2 regions of the Brachybacterium sp. GCM10030252 genome follow, and region 1 is predicted to be linked to the other one. Evidence: riboswitches for the same ligand, from Rfam matches in the RefSeq annotation. Region 1 holds a riboswitch; the other holds the start of a gene.
What was found. Region 1 has a riboswitch for thiamine pyrophosphate ahead of ACFQRJ_RS10980 (ECF transporter S component). Riboswitches for the same ligand answer to the same signal wherever they lie in the genome.

Region 1 (7,515 bases):
GACCATGGCGTCGCGCTGGTCGAACTTGCCCTGCGGGATCGGGCTGACCACGGTGATCGCGGACCACGCCGCCTGGAACGCGCCGACGACCCAACCGTTGCGCCGGAACGAGACGGGGGTCCCGGCCTCGGCCTCCTCGATGCGGTCGATCCACAGCGCCCGGCGCTCGTCGTCCAGCCGGGACAGGCCGCGGCGCACGTCGAGCTCCCCGGTGAGGATCGCGTGGCGCACCGCGAAGCCCCACAGCATGCAGGCCTCGGTGGCATCGGGATGGACGTGTGTGAGCCGGCACACCACGTCGATCGCGTCGGCCACGTCGTCGTCGGACGAGAGCAGGTAGGGCAGGACCGCGACGTGGGTGCGCATCAGCGACCCGTTGCCGGCATTGGCCGGAAGCTCCTCGTGCGCACCGGCCGCCGCGGCGCGGAAGTCCGCCGCCCTGGGCGCGTAGTGACCGTCCGCCCACGCCAGGTCCGCGGCGCGACGCACCACCGTCGAGGTGAGCGTGCCGATATCCGGTGTGCCCAGCGACCAGGAGTACCACTCGCGGGCGATGTGATCTTGAGCGGATTCGATGCGCAGATCGTGCCCGTCCGGCGCGGAGATCGCGGCCTCCAGCACCACGATCGCCATGGACGTGTCGTCGGTCCACTCCCCCGGTTGCCAGCCCAGCACTCCGCCACCGATCATGCCGATGTCCTCGGAGGCCACCACCGGAGCGTGGAACTCGTACGGGGCGCCGAGAGCGTCTCCCGTGGCCGCCGCCACCACGGAACCGATGGCGCGCTGGCGCTGCACCGGGGTCAGCCCTGGTCCCCTGGTCTCAGCAGCGTCGGTCCTCACGCTCACATCGTTCCACACCGACCGGAATGGTTCCTGAGCCCCGCTACCCTGAGAGGGACTTCGAAGGAGTTCCATGACCGACACCTCCGGCCGCCCCGGCACCACGGGCCAGCCCGCGGAGCAGGCCTGCGCCGACCCGCACGACCACACCGGCCACGACCACCCGCCCACAGGCGCCGACCTGGTGCGCGGCCTGGTCCAGGGCTACTCGATCCTCGCCCTGATCATCCCCGTGCTCGGGGTGGTCCTGCTGCTGGCGATCCTGCCGCTGGCCCCCACCAGCCCCGTGGTGCTCCTGCTGGGCGTCGCCCTGGGCGCCTCGCACCTGCTCGCCCTGGTCGCGACCAGCCTGTTCGTCGCGCGCACCCGCCGGCAGCTGGCCGTGAACCCAGGGCTGCTCGCGGTGCGCAGCACGATCGAGGAGGTGCTGCGCGTGGCCGCGGTGCTGCTGGCGATGCTGCTGTGGCCGGCGGACATCCGCGCCGAGCTCGGCGTGTGGGTCGGCGCGGGCGCGGCCATCGTGTGGCTGGCCCTGGCCACGGTGCAGACGGTCGCGACCCGTCGCCGCATCGCGCGCCCCTCGCAATGGTCCGAGGACGCCGTCTCGACGCTGCTCGCAGGACGCGTCGGCGCCCGCTCCACCGTGATCATGCGGCTGCTGGACGTGATCGGCACCGTGGCCTTCCAGGTGGGAGCGACCGCCCTGGTGATCATGTCCCCGGTCCTCGCCATCGGCACCGCGGTCCTCTCCGTCGGCTCGGGCCTGTCCACCCTGGTCATCCAGCGCCGGCCGCCGGCGCAGCGCTCCCGGTCCCCCTGGGCGTACGCCCCGCTCGTGATCGGCCTGCTGACCCTCGCCCTCGCCTCGCTGGGTCTGGCGACCCCCTGACGGCGCACCCCCACACCTGTCCCCTCCGTCCGATCCCGCAGGAGCGATGATGACCACTGCCCCCTCGTCCGAGACCACCGTGAACTCCGGCCTCGTCCTCGACCAGGTCGATCCGGGCATCCGCCTCCAGGACGACCTCTTCGGCCACGTCAACGGGCGATGGCTGCGCGAGCACCGGATCCCGGCGGACCGCTCCAGCGACGGAGCCTTCCATCAGCTGCGCGACCTCTCCGAGGAGCGGGTGCGGGAGATCGTCGAGCAGGCGGCGGCAGAGGTCGAGCAGGCGGCGGGGACCGGGGACGGGGCCGCCGAGGGAGCACCCGTCACCGACCGCGGCCGCGTCGGCGCGCTGTACCGCATGTTCATGGACACCGAGGCGATCGAGGCGGCCGGTACCGCGCCCCTCGAGGACATGCTGAGCGCCATCACCGCGGCCGACGACCTCGAGGCCATCACCCGCACCATGGCCGCCCCGGATTCGGGCGCGAGCGCCCTGCTGGCCTACGTGTGGACCGACGACCACGATTCCTCCAGCTACCAGGTCAAACTGCATCAGGGCGGGCTCGGCCTGCCCGATGAGTCCTACTACCGCGAGGAGCACTACGGGCAGATCCGCGAGGCCTACACCGAGCACCTGGCCGCTCTCGCCCGCCTGACCGGCCTGCCCGGCCGCGAGGGCCTGGTCGAGGGCGATGCGGACGCACAGGCCACCGCGGTGATGGACTTCGAGACCCGCCTGGCCGGATGCCACGTCGACGTCGTGCGCCTGCGCGACCGCGAGAAGTCCTACAACCCGATGGACGAGGCGCAGCGCCGCGAGCTGGCCCCTGCCTTCCCCTGGACCGCCTACATCGAGGGCACCGGAGCCCCGGAATCGGTCTTCGACGTGGTCTCGGTCGGCCAGCCCGAGTTCGTCTCCGCCGCTGCCGAGCTGCTGGCCGGCGAGGACCTCGCCGTGCTGCGCACCTGGCTGGCCCTCCACGCCGTCTCCTCGTACGCCCCCTACCTGCCCGCGGCCATCGTCGAGGAGGACTTCGCCTTCTTCGGGAAGGTGCTCTCCGGCGCCGAGGAGCTGCGCGAGCGCTGGAAGCGCGGCGTCGCTTTCGTCGAGGGCGCCGTGGGCTTCGCCGTCGGCCGCGAGTACGTCGACCGCCACTTCCCGCCGGCCCACAAGGAGCGCATGACCGCACTGGTCGATGCTCTGCTGGAGGCCTACCGCAGCTCGATCGGGACCCTGGAGTGGATGACGCCGGCCACCCGGGAGAAGGCGCTGGCCAAGCTCGAGAAGTTCACCCCCAAGATCGGCTACCCCGAGCGCTGGCGCGAGTACGACGGGCTCGAGGTGGTCCCCGGCGACCTGGTCGCCACCGCGCGCGCCGCACGCCGCTTCGACGCCGACTACGAGTACGCCAAGGTCGGCGGCCCCATCGACGAGACCGAGTGGCACATGACGCCGCAGACGGTCAACGCCTACTACAACCCCGGGCGCAACGAGATCGTCTTCCCCGCCGCCATCCTGCAGCCGCCGTTCTTCGACGGCGAGGCGGAGGACGCCGTGAACTTCGGCGGCATCGGCGCGGTCATCGGCCACGAGGTCGGCCACGGCTTCGACGACCAGGGCTCGAAGTACGACGGGGACGGCAACCTGGTCACCTGGTGGACGGCCGAGGACCGTCAGGCCTTCGACGACCGCGCCGCCGCCCTCATCGCCCAGTATTCCGAGCTCTCCCCGCGCGACCTCGACGACTCCCACCGCGTCAACGGCGCCCTCACCATCGGCGAGAACATCGGCGACCTCGGCGGTCTCTCCATCGCCGTGAAGGCGTACCTGGCCAGCCGGTCCGCCGAGGAGGCCGCGGCCGAACTGGACGGGTACACCGGTCTGCAGCGCATCTTCCTGTCCTGGGCGACGGTGTGGCGGGGCAAGAACCGCACGCAGGAGGCGATCCGCCGGCTCGCGGTGGACCCGCACGCGCCGATGGAGTTCCGCTGCAACACGGTCGCCGGCCATCTCGACGAGTTCCACAGCGCCTTCGGCGTGCGCGAGGGCGACGGGATGTACCGCGCCCCCGAGGAGCGGGTGTCGATCTGGTGAGCACGACGGTGAGGATCCCGTGAGGCCCGAGGCGCCATTCTACGTCGGCACCACCAGGCCCTCCTGGGTCGGGTGGACCCGCATCGCCCTGACCCTGCTGTTCGGTGCGGTCCTGGCGCTGGTGCTGGCCCAGCGCGGCCTCGTGGCCGCCGTGCCGCCGGCCGCCGGGGTGTTCGCCCTGCTGGCGCTGTGGACCTGGATGGGCCAGCACACGCGCTTCATCGTCGACGACCGCGGCCTCACGGTGAGCCTCGGCGGGTTCCTCCCGCGCCCGACGTGGCCGCTGGCCGGCTTCCGCACCGTCCAGTACCGCATCGTGCCGCAGCCGGCCGTCGGGGCGAGCCTCGGCGGCTACGGATGGCGCCGCGGCATGGTGATCCCCGCCCGGCCCGAGGAGCTGCGGCCCGTCGGCGACCGGAAGCTGCTGACCGGCGGTGAGGCGCGGCAGTCCTACCGCATGGTCGTCACCCGGCCGGGGACCATGGTCGAGATCGTCGGCCGCGAGGGCACCGGGTATCTGCTGACGCCCGAGGACCCCGAGGCGACGGCCGCGGCCATCGACCAGGCGATCCGGGCGCGGCGCTGACGCCACCGCCGAGGGAGTATCCTGAGTGCCGGTCATCCACTGACAGGGGAGCACCAACGGGGTGCTGAGAGTGCGCGAACCTGCGCAGACCCTCGAACCTGATCCGGTTCACACCGGCGTAGGGAGTCGGGATATCCGTGCGGCATCGATGATGCCGTGCGCCCCTTCCGTGAGAGGAAGGAGAAGTGATGACACGCTTTCGCACCATTGATCTGCTGGTCACCGTCATGATCGGGGCAGCCTTCGGCGTCGCGTTCCTGGGGTACGGCCAGCTCTACACCCTGATCAGCCCGCTGACGATGGCGTTCCGCCCCGCCGAGGGTCTGCTGGTGGGCATCTGGTTCCTGCCCGCCGTCCTCGCCGCCCTGATCGTCCGCAAGCCCGGCGCGGCGCTGCTGGCCGAGATGATCGCGGCATGCCTCGAGATGCTGCTGGGCGGCCAGTGGGGCTGGGGCACCGTGGTCTCCGGGCTGCTGCAGGGCGGTGGCGTCGAGCTCGCCGTCGCGCTGACCGCGTACCGCCGCTTCACGCTCCCGGTGGCCGTCCTCGGCGGAGTCCTCGCCGGCGGCCTGGAATGGATCTGGGAGCGCTTCGCCTACTACCCCGAGATGAGCTGGCCCTTCGCCCTGATCCTGCTCGGGTTCTTCCTCGTCTCCGGCGCCGCGCTGGGCGGCGGCCTGGGCTGGGCCGCGACCCGTGCCCTGGTGGCCACCGGCGCGGTGGATTCGCTCGCCGCGGGACGGGAGCACGCCCGCGCCGCCGCGGCGTGAGGACTGCGGCGTGAGAACCAGGGAGTCCGCCGCCGGGGCCGCGCTTGCGCTGTCCCGGGTCAGCTGGCGCCCGAACTCGCGGCGGGAGCCGACGGTCGCCGACCTCGACCTGAGCATCCCCGCCGGTCAGCGCGTGCTGCTCGCCGGCGCGAGCGGCAGCGGGAAATCGACGGTGCTGCGCGCCCTCGCCGGTCTTCTCGATGAGGAGGCCGGCGAGCTCTCGGGGCACATGGCGGTCTCGTCCCGGCCCGGTGAGCGCGGCCTGCTGCTGCAGAATCCCGCGCACGCGCTGGTGGCCGCGACCGTGGGCCGCGATGTCGCCTTCGGGCCCGAGAACGCGGCCCTGCCCCGGCCGGAGGTCCACCGGCGGGCCGCGGCGGCGCTGGATGCCGCGCAGGTGGACCTGGAGCCGTCGCGCGGCCCGCTGGAGGCCTCCGGCGGGCAGCAGCAGCGCGTCGCCCTGGCCGGCGCCCTCGCGCTCGGCCCGGACATGCTGCTGCTGGACGAACCCACGAGCATGCTCGACGCCGAGACCGCCCAGCAGGTGCGCTCGGCGATCCTGGCCAGCGCCGAGGGCCGCACCCTGGTCGTCGCGGAGCACCGGATCGAGCCCTGGCTGGATCACGTGGACCGCCTGGTGGTCCTCGGCGAGCAGGCCCGGATCCTCGCCGACGGGGACCCGCGGACGGTGCTGGCCGCCCAGAGCGACCTGCTCGAGGAGGCCGGAGTGCTGGCGGGGCGGGAGGCGCCGCCGGATGCCGGCCCGTCTCCGCGGCGTCCGAGCGGGAGCGATCCCGGGACGGTGGTCGCCTCCCTCGAGGAGGTCACCGTGCCGCGCCGGGGCGTCACGATCCCCGTCGGCCTGGAGGCGCGGGCCGGGCAGCTGACGGTGCTGACCGGGCCCAGCGGCGCCGGCAAGACGACCGTCGTCCGCGCCCTGCTGGGGGCGATGCGCCCCGCGACCGGCACCGTCCGGCGCCCGGATCGCGAGCGCATCGCCGTCGTCCCCCAGGATCCGGAGCACTCGTTCGTCGCCGCCACCGTGCGCGAGGAGCTGCTGGCCTCTCCGTGGGCCGACGACGAGCACCTCGCGGACGAGCTCCTGGAGCGCGCCGGCCTCGCCCATCTCGCCGGGGCCAACCCCTATCGGCTCGCCGGCGGGGAGCAGCGCCGCACCGCACTCGCGGCCGCCCTCGCCCAGCAGCCCGACCTGCTGGTCCTCGACGAGCCGACGGTCGGGCTGGACGCGCGCCGCCGCGGCGCCGTGCTGGACCTGCTCGAGGAGGCCGCCGCGCGCGGCTGCGCGGTGCTGGCCGCGACCCACGACCCCGAGCTCATCGCCCGGGCCGATCACCGGATCGAGCTGCCGGGTTCAGAGCACGGGGTTCCTCCCCCGCCGCGCCGCCGGATCCCGGCTGACGCCCTGAACCCGCTGACCCTCTGCCTGATCGGGATCCTCGCCGCCATCGGCTCGTTCGCGGTCCAGACCTGGCAGGGCGGTCTGCTCGCGCTGCTGCCGCTGGTGCTGCTGGGCCCACTGGCGGTGCGCACGCTGCGCGGCGCGGCGCTGCGGCTGACCCCGATCCTGCTCTCGGCCGCCGGGCTGGCCTGGACCACCGCCCTGCTCGGGGACGCGCCGGCGCTGTCCGGGGACGCCTGGCTGCTGGGGCTGAAGGAGGCGGCCCGGATCATGATGTTCGTCGCGCCGGGGGTGCTGGCCCTGGGCAGCGTGGAGGTGACCGCCCTCGGCGACGCCCTCGGAGGCCGGCTGAGACTGCCCGCCAGGCCGGTCGCGGCCTCCGTGGTCGCGCTGGTGCGAGTCGGGCACCTCGGGCGGCAGTGGGAGATCATCCTGCGCACCCGGATCCAGCGCGGGCTGGGCACGGCCGCCTCGCCGCGGCTGCTGGCCGGGGCGACGCTCGCCCTGCTGGTCGACACCCTGCGCAGCGCCGAGCAGCAGGCGCTGGCGATGGATGCCCGCGGCTTCGCGACCGCGACGCGGCGCACCTGGGCCGAACCCAGCCGGTTCGGGCCGGCCGACGTGCTCGGCGCGGCGATCGCGGTGGCGCTGCTGATCTGGCCCGCGATCGCGGAGCTGCTGGTCTAGCCTGGCAGCGTGAACGACGACATCCAGCCCCAGCCCTCCACCCGGCCCGACGTGCCCGCCTCCGAGGACGAGGAGGTGATCGCCCTGGCCAACTCGATGCTCGACGCCGCTCGGCGCGGGGACGGTGACGGCCTGCTGCCGCTGATCGACCGGGGCGCCCCCGCCAACCTGCGCGACGCCTCCGGCAACAGCGCCCTCATGCTCGCCGCCTACCACGGCCACGCC
Region 2 (7,515 bases), on a different contig from region 1:
GAGATGCTGCGCATCGCCCTCGGCCTGGAGGCTGACGTCCCCGGCGGGCGGTTCGTCGCGGCTCCCACCCCCGCCTCCGTGGGTCGGGCGAGCCTCCAGGGCCTGCCCGTGGCCGGTGGCGAGCTCACAGTCGCGGCCGACGCCTATGCTGTATCGGTCGACGGCCTGCCCGCCGGCATCCGACAGGAGGAGCACGCTCGAGCGCAGGGGTGACCGGCGGCCGGCCCCGCGGTCCCGCCGATCGCCGTCCCGGCGATCCCGCGCGAGAACACCGGAGAGTTGATCATGACGCGAACAGGGCGATCGGCGCAGCGGCGCGCGGAGGATCCCGGCTCCGCCGCGAGCGCCGCGTACGCAGGTCCGCAGGAGGACCCGCTCCTCCCCCACGGTGGGGAGGATGCGCCGTTCTACACGATCGGACAGACGGCGGAGCTGATCGGCGTCCAGCCCGCCACGCTGCGACGGCTCGACGACGAGGACTTCGTCTCCCCCGACCGCTCGGACGGAGGCCAGCGCCGCTACTCGCGCCGCGAGATCGCGCAGCTGCGCGAGATCGTCGACCTGACCCGGGAGGGCGTCACGCTGCCCGGCGTGCGGCGGGTGCTCGCTCTGCGCCGCCGCGTCGAGGAGCTCGAGGATCGACTGGGGACTGCTGAGGCCGGCCAGGCGGACGTCGCCGCCGGGGAGGGTCCACAGGGCGACGAGTCACGGGGTGACGGGCCACAGGGCGGCGGCGAGGAGAAGGACGCGGGCGACGAGGGAACACAGGGCGACCAGCCGCGGCCATGACCCGGCACCGCCGAGGAGGCCACCCCTGCCCTGGCGCCCCGGCATCGTGCGCGTTCACAGATCGCCACAACCCATACGGCCCACCACGAGGCACGGATACAGTCACCAGCGGCCACCACTGGAACCGCGACGACGAGGGCACGCCATGACCCGCAACCACCTGACCGAACGCCTCGATGCCGGCACCGTCATCTGCGCCGAGGGCTTCCTCTTCGAGCTCGAACGGCGCGGCTACCTGACCGCCGGCGAGTTCGTGCCCGAGGTCGCCCTCGAGCACCCCGAGGCGCTGCGCACCCTGCATGTGGACTTCCAGCGCGCCGGCTCCGACATCGTCGAGGCCTTCACCTACAACGGCCACCGCGAGAAGATGCGCGTCATCGGCAAGGAGGACCTCCTCGAGCCCCTGAACCGGTCCGCTCTGCAGATCGCCCGCGAGGTCGCCGACGCCGTCCCGGGCAATCTCGTCGCCGGCAACATCTCCAACTCCAACATCTGGGACCCGGCGGACACCACGACGCAGCGCGAGGTCCGAGGCATGTTCGAGGAGATGGTCGGCTGGGCCGTCGAGGAAGGGGCCGACCTCATCGTCGGCGAGACCTTCTACTACGCCGAGGAGGCGCTGACCGCGCTCGAGGTCGCCAAGGCCTCCGGCCTGCCCGTGGTGATCACTCTCGCCCCGATGGCGTTCCAGGAGATGGCCGAGGGCGCCGGGATCGTCGAGACCGCACAGCGCCTCGAGCAGGCCGGGGCCGACGTGGTGGGGCTGAACTGCTTCCGCGGGCCGGCGACGATGCTGCCGTGGCTGCGCGAGATCCGCGAGGCCGTGGACTGCCACGTGGGCGCTCTGCCGATCCCGTACCGCACCACGGAGGAGGAGCCGACGTTCTTCAACCTCTCCGATCCCGCCGCGGCCGTGCCCTCCCCGCACGGGCGCACCTTCCCCACCGCCCTGGACCCCCTGCTGACCAACCGCTACGAGATCAGCGCCTTCGCCCGTGAGGCGCTGGAGCTGGGCGTGAACTACCTCGGGGTGTGCTGCGGCGCAGCCCCGATCCACATCCGCGAGGTCGCCGAGGCCGTCGGCCGCACCACCGAGGCGAGCCGCTACTCCGAGCGCATGGAGAACCACTTCATGTACGGCAGCAACGAGCGTCTCCCGGAGCACATCGTCGGCCTGGGCTCGCGCGCCTGAGCGTCGGCCCCGGGCAGGTACGGGTCCGGCCCGACGAGGCTCCGGGCTCCGCCCGAAGAGTTCGGGACTCGGCCCGAAGAGCTCGGGACTCGGCCCGACGTCGCTCGGGGCTCCGCCCGGCGCGAGGGCTTGAGCTTCCAGCGATCGCGGGCCGGAGCAGTCGATCATCGGCGCGGAATATCGGATACTGCCAGTGACCGGACACCACCGGAGGAAAGGAGCAGGACGATGACCAGCACGCCGCACGAGCACTCCCCCGAGGCCCCGCTCGAGGACGCCCTGGACCAGGAGGTCGATGCCCTGCCGGACGACGGGACCACGGACGCCCTCGGCTCCGAGGAGCTCGGCTCCGTCACCTCCGCCTACGCCGATCCAGCGGATGTCCTCGACCAGCGCCGCGAGGTCCCGCTCGACGAGGACTACGCCCCCGAGGCGACCGGTGAGGACGGCTCCGAGGACAGTGCCTTCGGGGCCGACGACGGCGCCTTCGACTCCGAGTGAACGGCGACCGACCGCAGGAGCGGGACGCCGCTCGCTGACCGGCAGGACCGTCGGTCCACCTGATCGGCGAGACCGTGGGCCCACCTGATCGCTTGATCTCCGACCCCTCGGTCATGCGGAGTCTCGTCGCGTGATCGGTGACCCTCCGGGGACCGACGTGGGCGATCACGGCCCCGCTCAGCCGCCCCGGGACCCGGCCTCAACGCCGCGGTCCCGGGGCGGCTCCTGCTATGTCGGGGTAAGGTCGTCGTCGACACGGGGTGCCCCGCCAGGGGCTGAGATCACACCCGACGAACCTGATCGAGTTAGCGCTCGCGGAGGGATGTCATGACGTCGCACTGCGTCACTGCGTCACTGCGCCGCTCGCCGCGTCGCGAGCGCGCCTCGAGGTCGGGCCCCGGGTCACCGGATCGGGAGCTCCCATCCGGACGGATCGACTGACGAGGAGAAGTCCCGATGTCCACCTCTTTCACCGACGACCTCCGTGAGGCCAGCGAACCCACCTGGACCCGAGCCGTCCAGCACCGCTTCGTGGCGGAGCTCCACGACGGGTCGATCCCCGACGAGGCGATGGCCGGATACCTGATCCAGGACCATCGCTTCCTCGACAGCTTCCTGGTGCTCCTGGGCGCCGGCATCGCCGAGGCCCCCACGTTCGAGGCCCGGCTGCGGCTGTCGCAGTTCGTCGGCGAGGTCGCCGGGGACGAGAACACCTACTTCCTGCGCGCGTTCGAGTCCCTGGGCGTGAGCGAGCACGACCGCGCAACCGTCCCGGACACGCTGGCGACCACCGGCTTCACCACCATCTTCCGCGAAGCCGCCGAGACCCGGGACTATGCCGCGATCCTCGCCGTGCTGGTGGTCACCGAATGGCTCTACCACGACTGGGCCGCCGCCGCTCCGGACCCGCGGCCGAGCAGCTTCGTCCACTCCGAATGGATCGACCTCCACGACAACCCGGACTTCGCCGGCTTCGTGAACTTCCTGCACGCCGAGCTCGACGCAGCAGGACCCGGCAGCCCCGAGCGGGCCCGGGAGTTCTTCGAGCGCACCGTCGCCCTCGAGCTCGACTTCTTCGAGCAGTCCTACCTCCACCCGTTCACCGGGGAGGCACGATGAGCCTGTTCGACGATCTCAGGTCCGCCGCCCTGCCCGACTGGGACGATTACACCCGCCACCCGTTCGTCGAGCAGCTCGGCGCGGGCACACTGCCGCTCGCCGCATTCCAGGACTACCTGATCCAGGACTACCTGTTCCTCGTCCAGTTCGCGCGGGCCAACGCGCTGGCCGCCTTCAAGAGCCGACGGCTCGAGGACATCCAGCACTCCGCCGATGCCCTCGCGACGACCCTGGCCGAGACCGAGCTGCATGTGCGGCTCACCGCGAGCTGGGGCATCGATCGCTCGCAGCTGGACGCCGCACCCGAGAAGCAGGCCACCGTCGCCTACACCCGGTACGTGCTGGACAGCGGGCAGGTCGGGGACCAGCTCGACCTGAATGTGGCCCTCGCCCCGTGCGCGATCGGGTACGCCGAGATCGGGGCCCGTCTGGCTCCCCGCCTCGAGGAGCAGCCGGAGCACCCCTACCGCGACTGGATCGCCGAGTACGCGAGCGAGGAGTTCCAGCAGGCCGCGCGCGACGCCATCGCCCACCTCGACGTCCTGGCGGCGCGGTCCCTCACCGAGCAGCGATTCGAGGAGGTGGCCACGGTGTTCCGCACCGCGACCCGGCTCGAATCCGCCTTCTGGCAGCAGGCGCTGGACGGCGCCGTGGAGTGAGGGGCCACGCCGCGGCGGGCAGCCAGAAATCGGTTCCCGCCCGCCATCGAGGGTTGATACGAGGCCAGCGGCACAGTATGGTCGCACCCAAGATCAGCGGGAAACCGGTTTCTCATCGCGAGGGCGCGAGGATGATCCGCGCTCTGCCACGACATCCCCTGTGTGGTCGCCGTACCCGAGAGGCGAACCCGCTGCGATCGGACGAATGACCCCGCCGACGGCGGTCCATTCGAAGGACAGCAATCCACACTCAGGAGAGCCCGTGCTACGACGCCGACGTTTGATGCAAGCCCTGACCACCGCAGCGGTGGCTGCCCCCCTGACTGCTGTCGGCGCGACCACCGCGCAGGCGCGCCCCGAGGACCCGGCGCGAGAGACCCTGCGCGCCGGGGACGGCTGGGGGTCCGCCGGCGCCGGCACCACGGGAGGTGCCGACGCCGCCGGCGACATGGTGTTCACCGTGACGACCAAGGCCGAACTCATCTCCGCGCTCGAGCGAGCCGGCGACGAGCCCGTGATCATCACGGTCCGCGGCACGATCGACATGAACACGGGGCCCGACGGGGCTGCGCTGACGTGCGAGGACTACGCCGACCCCGCGTGGGACCTGGAGGCGTACCTCGAGGAGTACGACCCGGCCCACTACGACGGTGACCCGGAGGGACCGCTCGAGGACGCACGCGACCGTTCCCACCAGGCACAGCTGAACAGCATCCAGCTGGACCTGCCGAGCAATCTCACGCTCATCGGTGAGGACGACGCACGCCTGATCGGTGTGAGTCTGATCCTGCGCGGCGAGAACATCATCGTGAGGAACCTGGAGCTCACCGGCATGGAGAACTGCTTCCCGCAGCGCAACCAGGACGGGTGGGTCTCCGAGGGTTTCGACGTCGTCGGTCTGATCGGCGCCAAGAACGTGTGGCTCGATCACCTGACCATCGACGGACCGTATCGCGCAGGCGAGCCCAAGGAAACCATCTTCGGCGACGTGGTCCACCGGGTCGACGGCCTGCTCGACATCACCAATCAGGCAGACCTGGTCACCGTCAGCTGGAGCACGATCAGGAACGGGAGCACCTCGGTGCTGATCGGCAACAGCGACAGCAAGCCGGAGGACGAGGGCAAGCTTCGCGTGACCTTCCATCACAACCGGTTCGAGAACCTCGCCGAGCGAGCCCCACGCGTCCGCTACGGGGCTGTCCACGTCTACAACAACCTGTTCGTCATCCCCGACGCAGAGCACTTCGTCTACTCGTGGGGAGTCGGCGTGAACTCCAAGCTCTGGATCGAGGACAATGCCGTGCGTGCCGTCGACGGTGTGGCCCCCGCGGAGCTCGTGCACGCATGGGGCGGGACCGAGGTGCACATCGGCGCCACACGATTCAATGGACAGGACGTCGACCCGCTCGCCGCGTACAACGAGGTGGCCGAGGACGCGCTGGTCGAGTACCCGGGCCCGGCCCCGACCCTGTACGGCCACCGCCACCCGCTTCCCGCGGTGGAGCCCGTCGTCCGCGCCAAGGCAGGCGCGCACGGACTCTCCCGGTAAGACCCCGGGGAGCCCGCCACCGGAGGCCGGTACACGACATCTCAGGGCCGGGCCTGCCCGCAGGTATCCGACGACGTCCCACCGAGCAGGTGCTCCGGGTCAGCGCCCACCGGACTCCTGAGGACCTGCTCGGCGGGGCCGCGCCGGCCGGCCGCCGACTCAGGCCAGCAGGATGCCGGCGATCGTGGCGCTCATGAGGTTGGCGAGGGTCCCGGCGAGGATGGCCTTGATGCCCATCTGGGCGATCTCGGAACGGCGCTCGGGGGCGATCTGGCCGATGCCGCCCAGCAGGATGCCCAGGGAGCTGAAGTTCGCGAAGCCGGTCAGGCTGAAGGTGATGATCGCCGCGGACTTCTCGCTGAAACTGCCGGCCTCGGGACCGAAGTTGGTGAAGGCGACGAACTCGTTGAGCACGAGCTTCTGCCCCACGAAGCTGCCGGAGGCGACGGCCTCGCTCCACGGCACGCCCAGCATGACCATGACCGGGGCGAACACGTAACCCAGGATCTGCTCGAACGTCAGGTCACCGGCACCGAACCAGTCGCCCACCGTGCCGATCAGAAGGTTGACCAGGCCGATGAGAGAGATGAAGGCCAACAGCATCGCCCCGATCATGGCGGCGAGCTTGAGCCCGTCGCCCGCGCCACCGGCCGCGGCGTCGATGACGTTGCGGTACTGGATCTCGCCGAGGTCCTCCTCGGCGTCGTCCGTCGTCTCCTCGCCAGTGGCCCCGGCGGAGGCGTCGGACCTCGTCGCGCCGGCAGTGCCGGCAGTGCCGGAGCCGGCCGGGACCGTGCTGCTGTCTCCCGAGCGTGCCGCCCGCCGCGACTTCGCGGCGCGGCTGCTCGCGGCGACCAGCTCGGCCTCGCGAGCGACGGCATCGGGATCGTCCTCGGGCACGATGATCTTGGCCATCAGGAGGGCGCCCGGAGCGGCCATGAAGCTCGCCGCGATGAGGTATTCCAGCGGGGCGCCCAGCAGCGAGTACCCCACCAGCACCGAGCCGGCGACGGTCGAGAGCCCGCCGACCATCACCGCGAACAGGCCCGAGCGGGACAGCCGCTTGATGTAGGGGCGCACCACCAGGGGTGCCTCGGTCTGCCCCACGAAGATGTTGGCGGCGGCATTGACGGATTCGGCGTAGCTGGTTCCCAGCAGTTTGCCCAGCGCGCCGCCGAGCCAGGAGACGACCTTGGGCAGGATCTTCCAGTGGTAGAGCACCGCGGTCAGCGAGGCGAAGAAGATGATCACCGGCAGCACCTGGAAGGCGAAGACGCTCCCCTCCTCGGGCAGCACCGGCCCGAACAGGAAGGAGATGCCCTCGCCGGAGGTGTTGATCACGGCCTGGAAGCCCTCCGAGACCTTCTGCAGGGCCCACCGTCCCGGCCCCCAGTACAGGACCAGCACGCCGAACCCGACCTGGAGCGCGAGCGCCCCCAGGACGGTGCGCAGGCGGATCGCCCGGCGGTTGCTGGACAAGGCGAGAGCGATCAGCAGCAGGCCTGCCATCCCTCCGATGCCCCAGAGCAGGTCGACCATCGCTCTCACCTCACAGAAGCAGATCAGGAATATATGCCGCGGTCGCAGGCGCCAGTGTAGGGGTCGCTCGGACGTGCGCCTGCCGCGGCGGGGCCCGTACGTGGCGGTGTCCTCGTCCGGCTGCTGCCGGTACATCGTCCTGCGGCCGTAGCGTGAGGTGAAGGTCG

Region 2: linked by a shared signal. The riboswitch ahead of ACFQRJ_RS10125 (TenA family protein) and the one ahead of ACFQRJ_RS10980 (ECF transporter S component) in region 1 are both predicted to bind thiamine pyrophosphate.

Annotation. Positions count from the first base shown of each region.
Region 1 covers NZ_JBHTDM010000010.1:124,538-132,052, reverse strand. Annotated here, with positions in the region: gene ACFQRJ_RS11000 (ADP-ribosylglycohydrolase family protein) at 1-843, opposite strand, end outside; gene ACFQRJ_RS10995 (hypothetical protein) at 917-1,732, shown strand; gene ACFQRJ_RS10990 (M13 family metallopeptidase) at 1,782-3,827, shown strand; gene ACFQRJ_RS10985 (glycosyltransferase) at 3,847-4,413, shown strand; TPP riboswitch at 4,448-4,555, shown strand; gene ACFQRJ_RS10980 (ECF transporter S component) at 4,602-5,183, shown strand; gene ACFQRJ_RS10975 (ATP-binding cassette domain-containing protein) at 5,194-7,290, shown strand; gene ACFQRJ_RS10970 (ankyrin repeat domain-containing protein) at 7,300-7,515, shown strand, end outside.
Region 2 covers NZ_JBHTDM010000009.1:319,516-327,030, reverse strand. Annotated here, with positions in the region: gene ACFQRJ_RS10145 (glycogen debranching N-terminal domain-containing protein) at 1-213, shown strand, start outside; gene ACFQRJ_RS10140 (MerR family transcriptional regulator) at 286-789, shown strand; gene ACFQRJ_RS10135 (homocysteine S-methyltransferase family protein) at 935-1,981, shown strand; gene ACFQRJ_RS10130 (hypothetical protein) at 2,210-2,482, shown strand; TPP riboswitch at 2,729-2,822, shown strand; gene ACFQRJ_RS10125 (TenA family protein) at 2,939-3,601, shown strand; gene tenA (thiaminase II) at 3,598-4,260, shown strand; gene ACFQRJ_RS10115 (polysaccharide lyase family 1 protein) at 4,568-5,809, shown strand; gene ACFQRJ_RS10110 (NupC/NupG family nucleoside CNT transporter) at 5,969-7,348, opposite strand.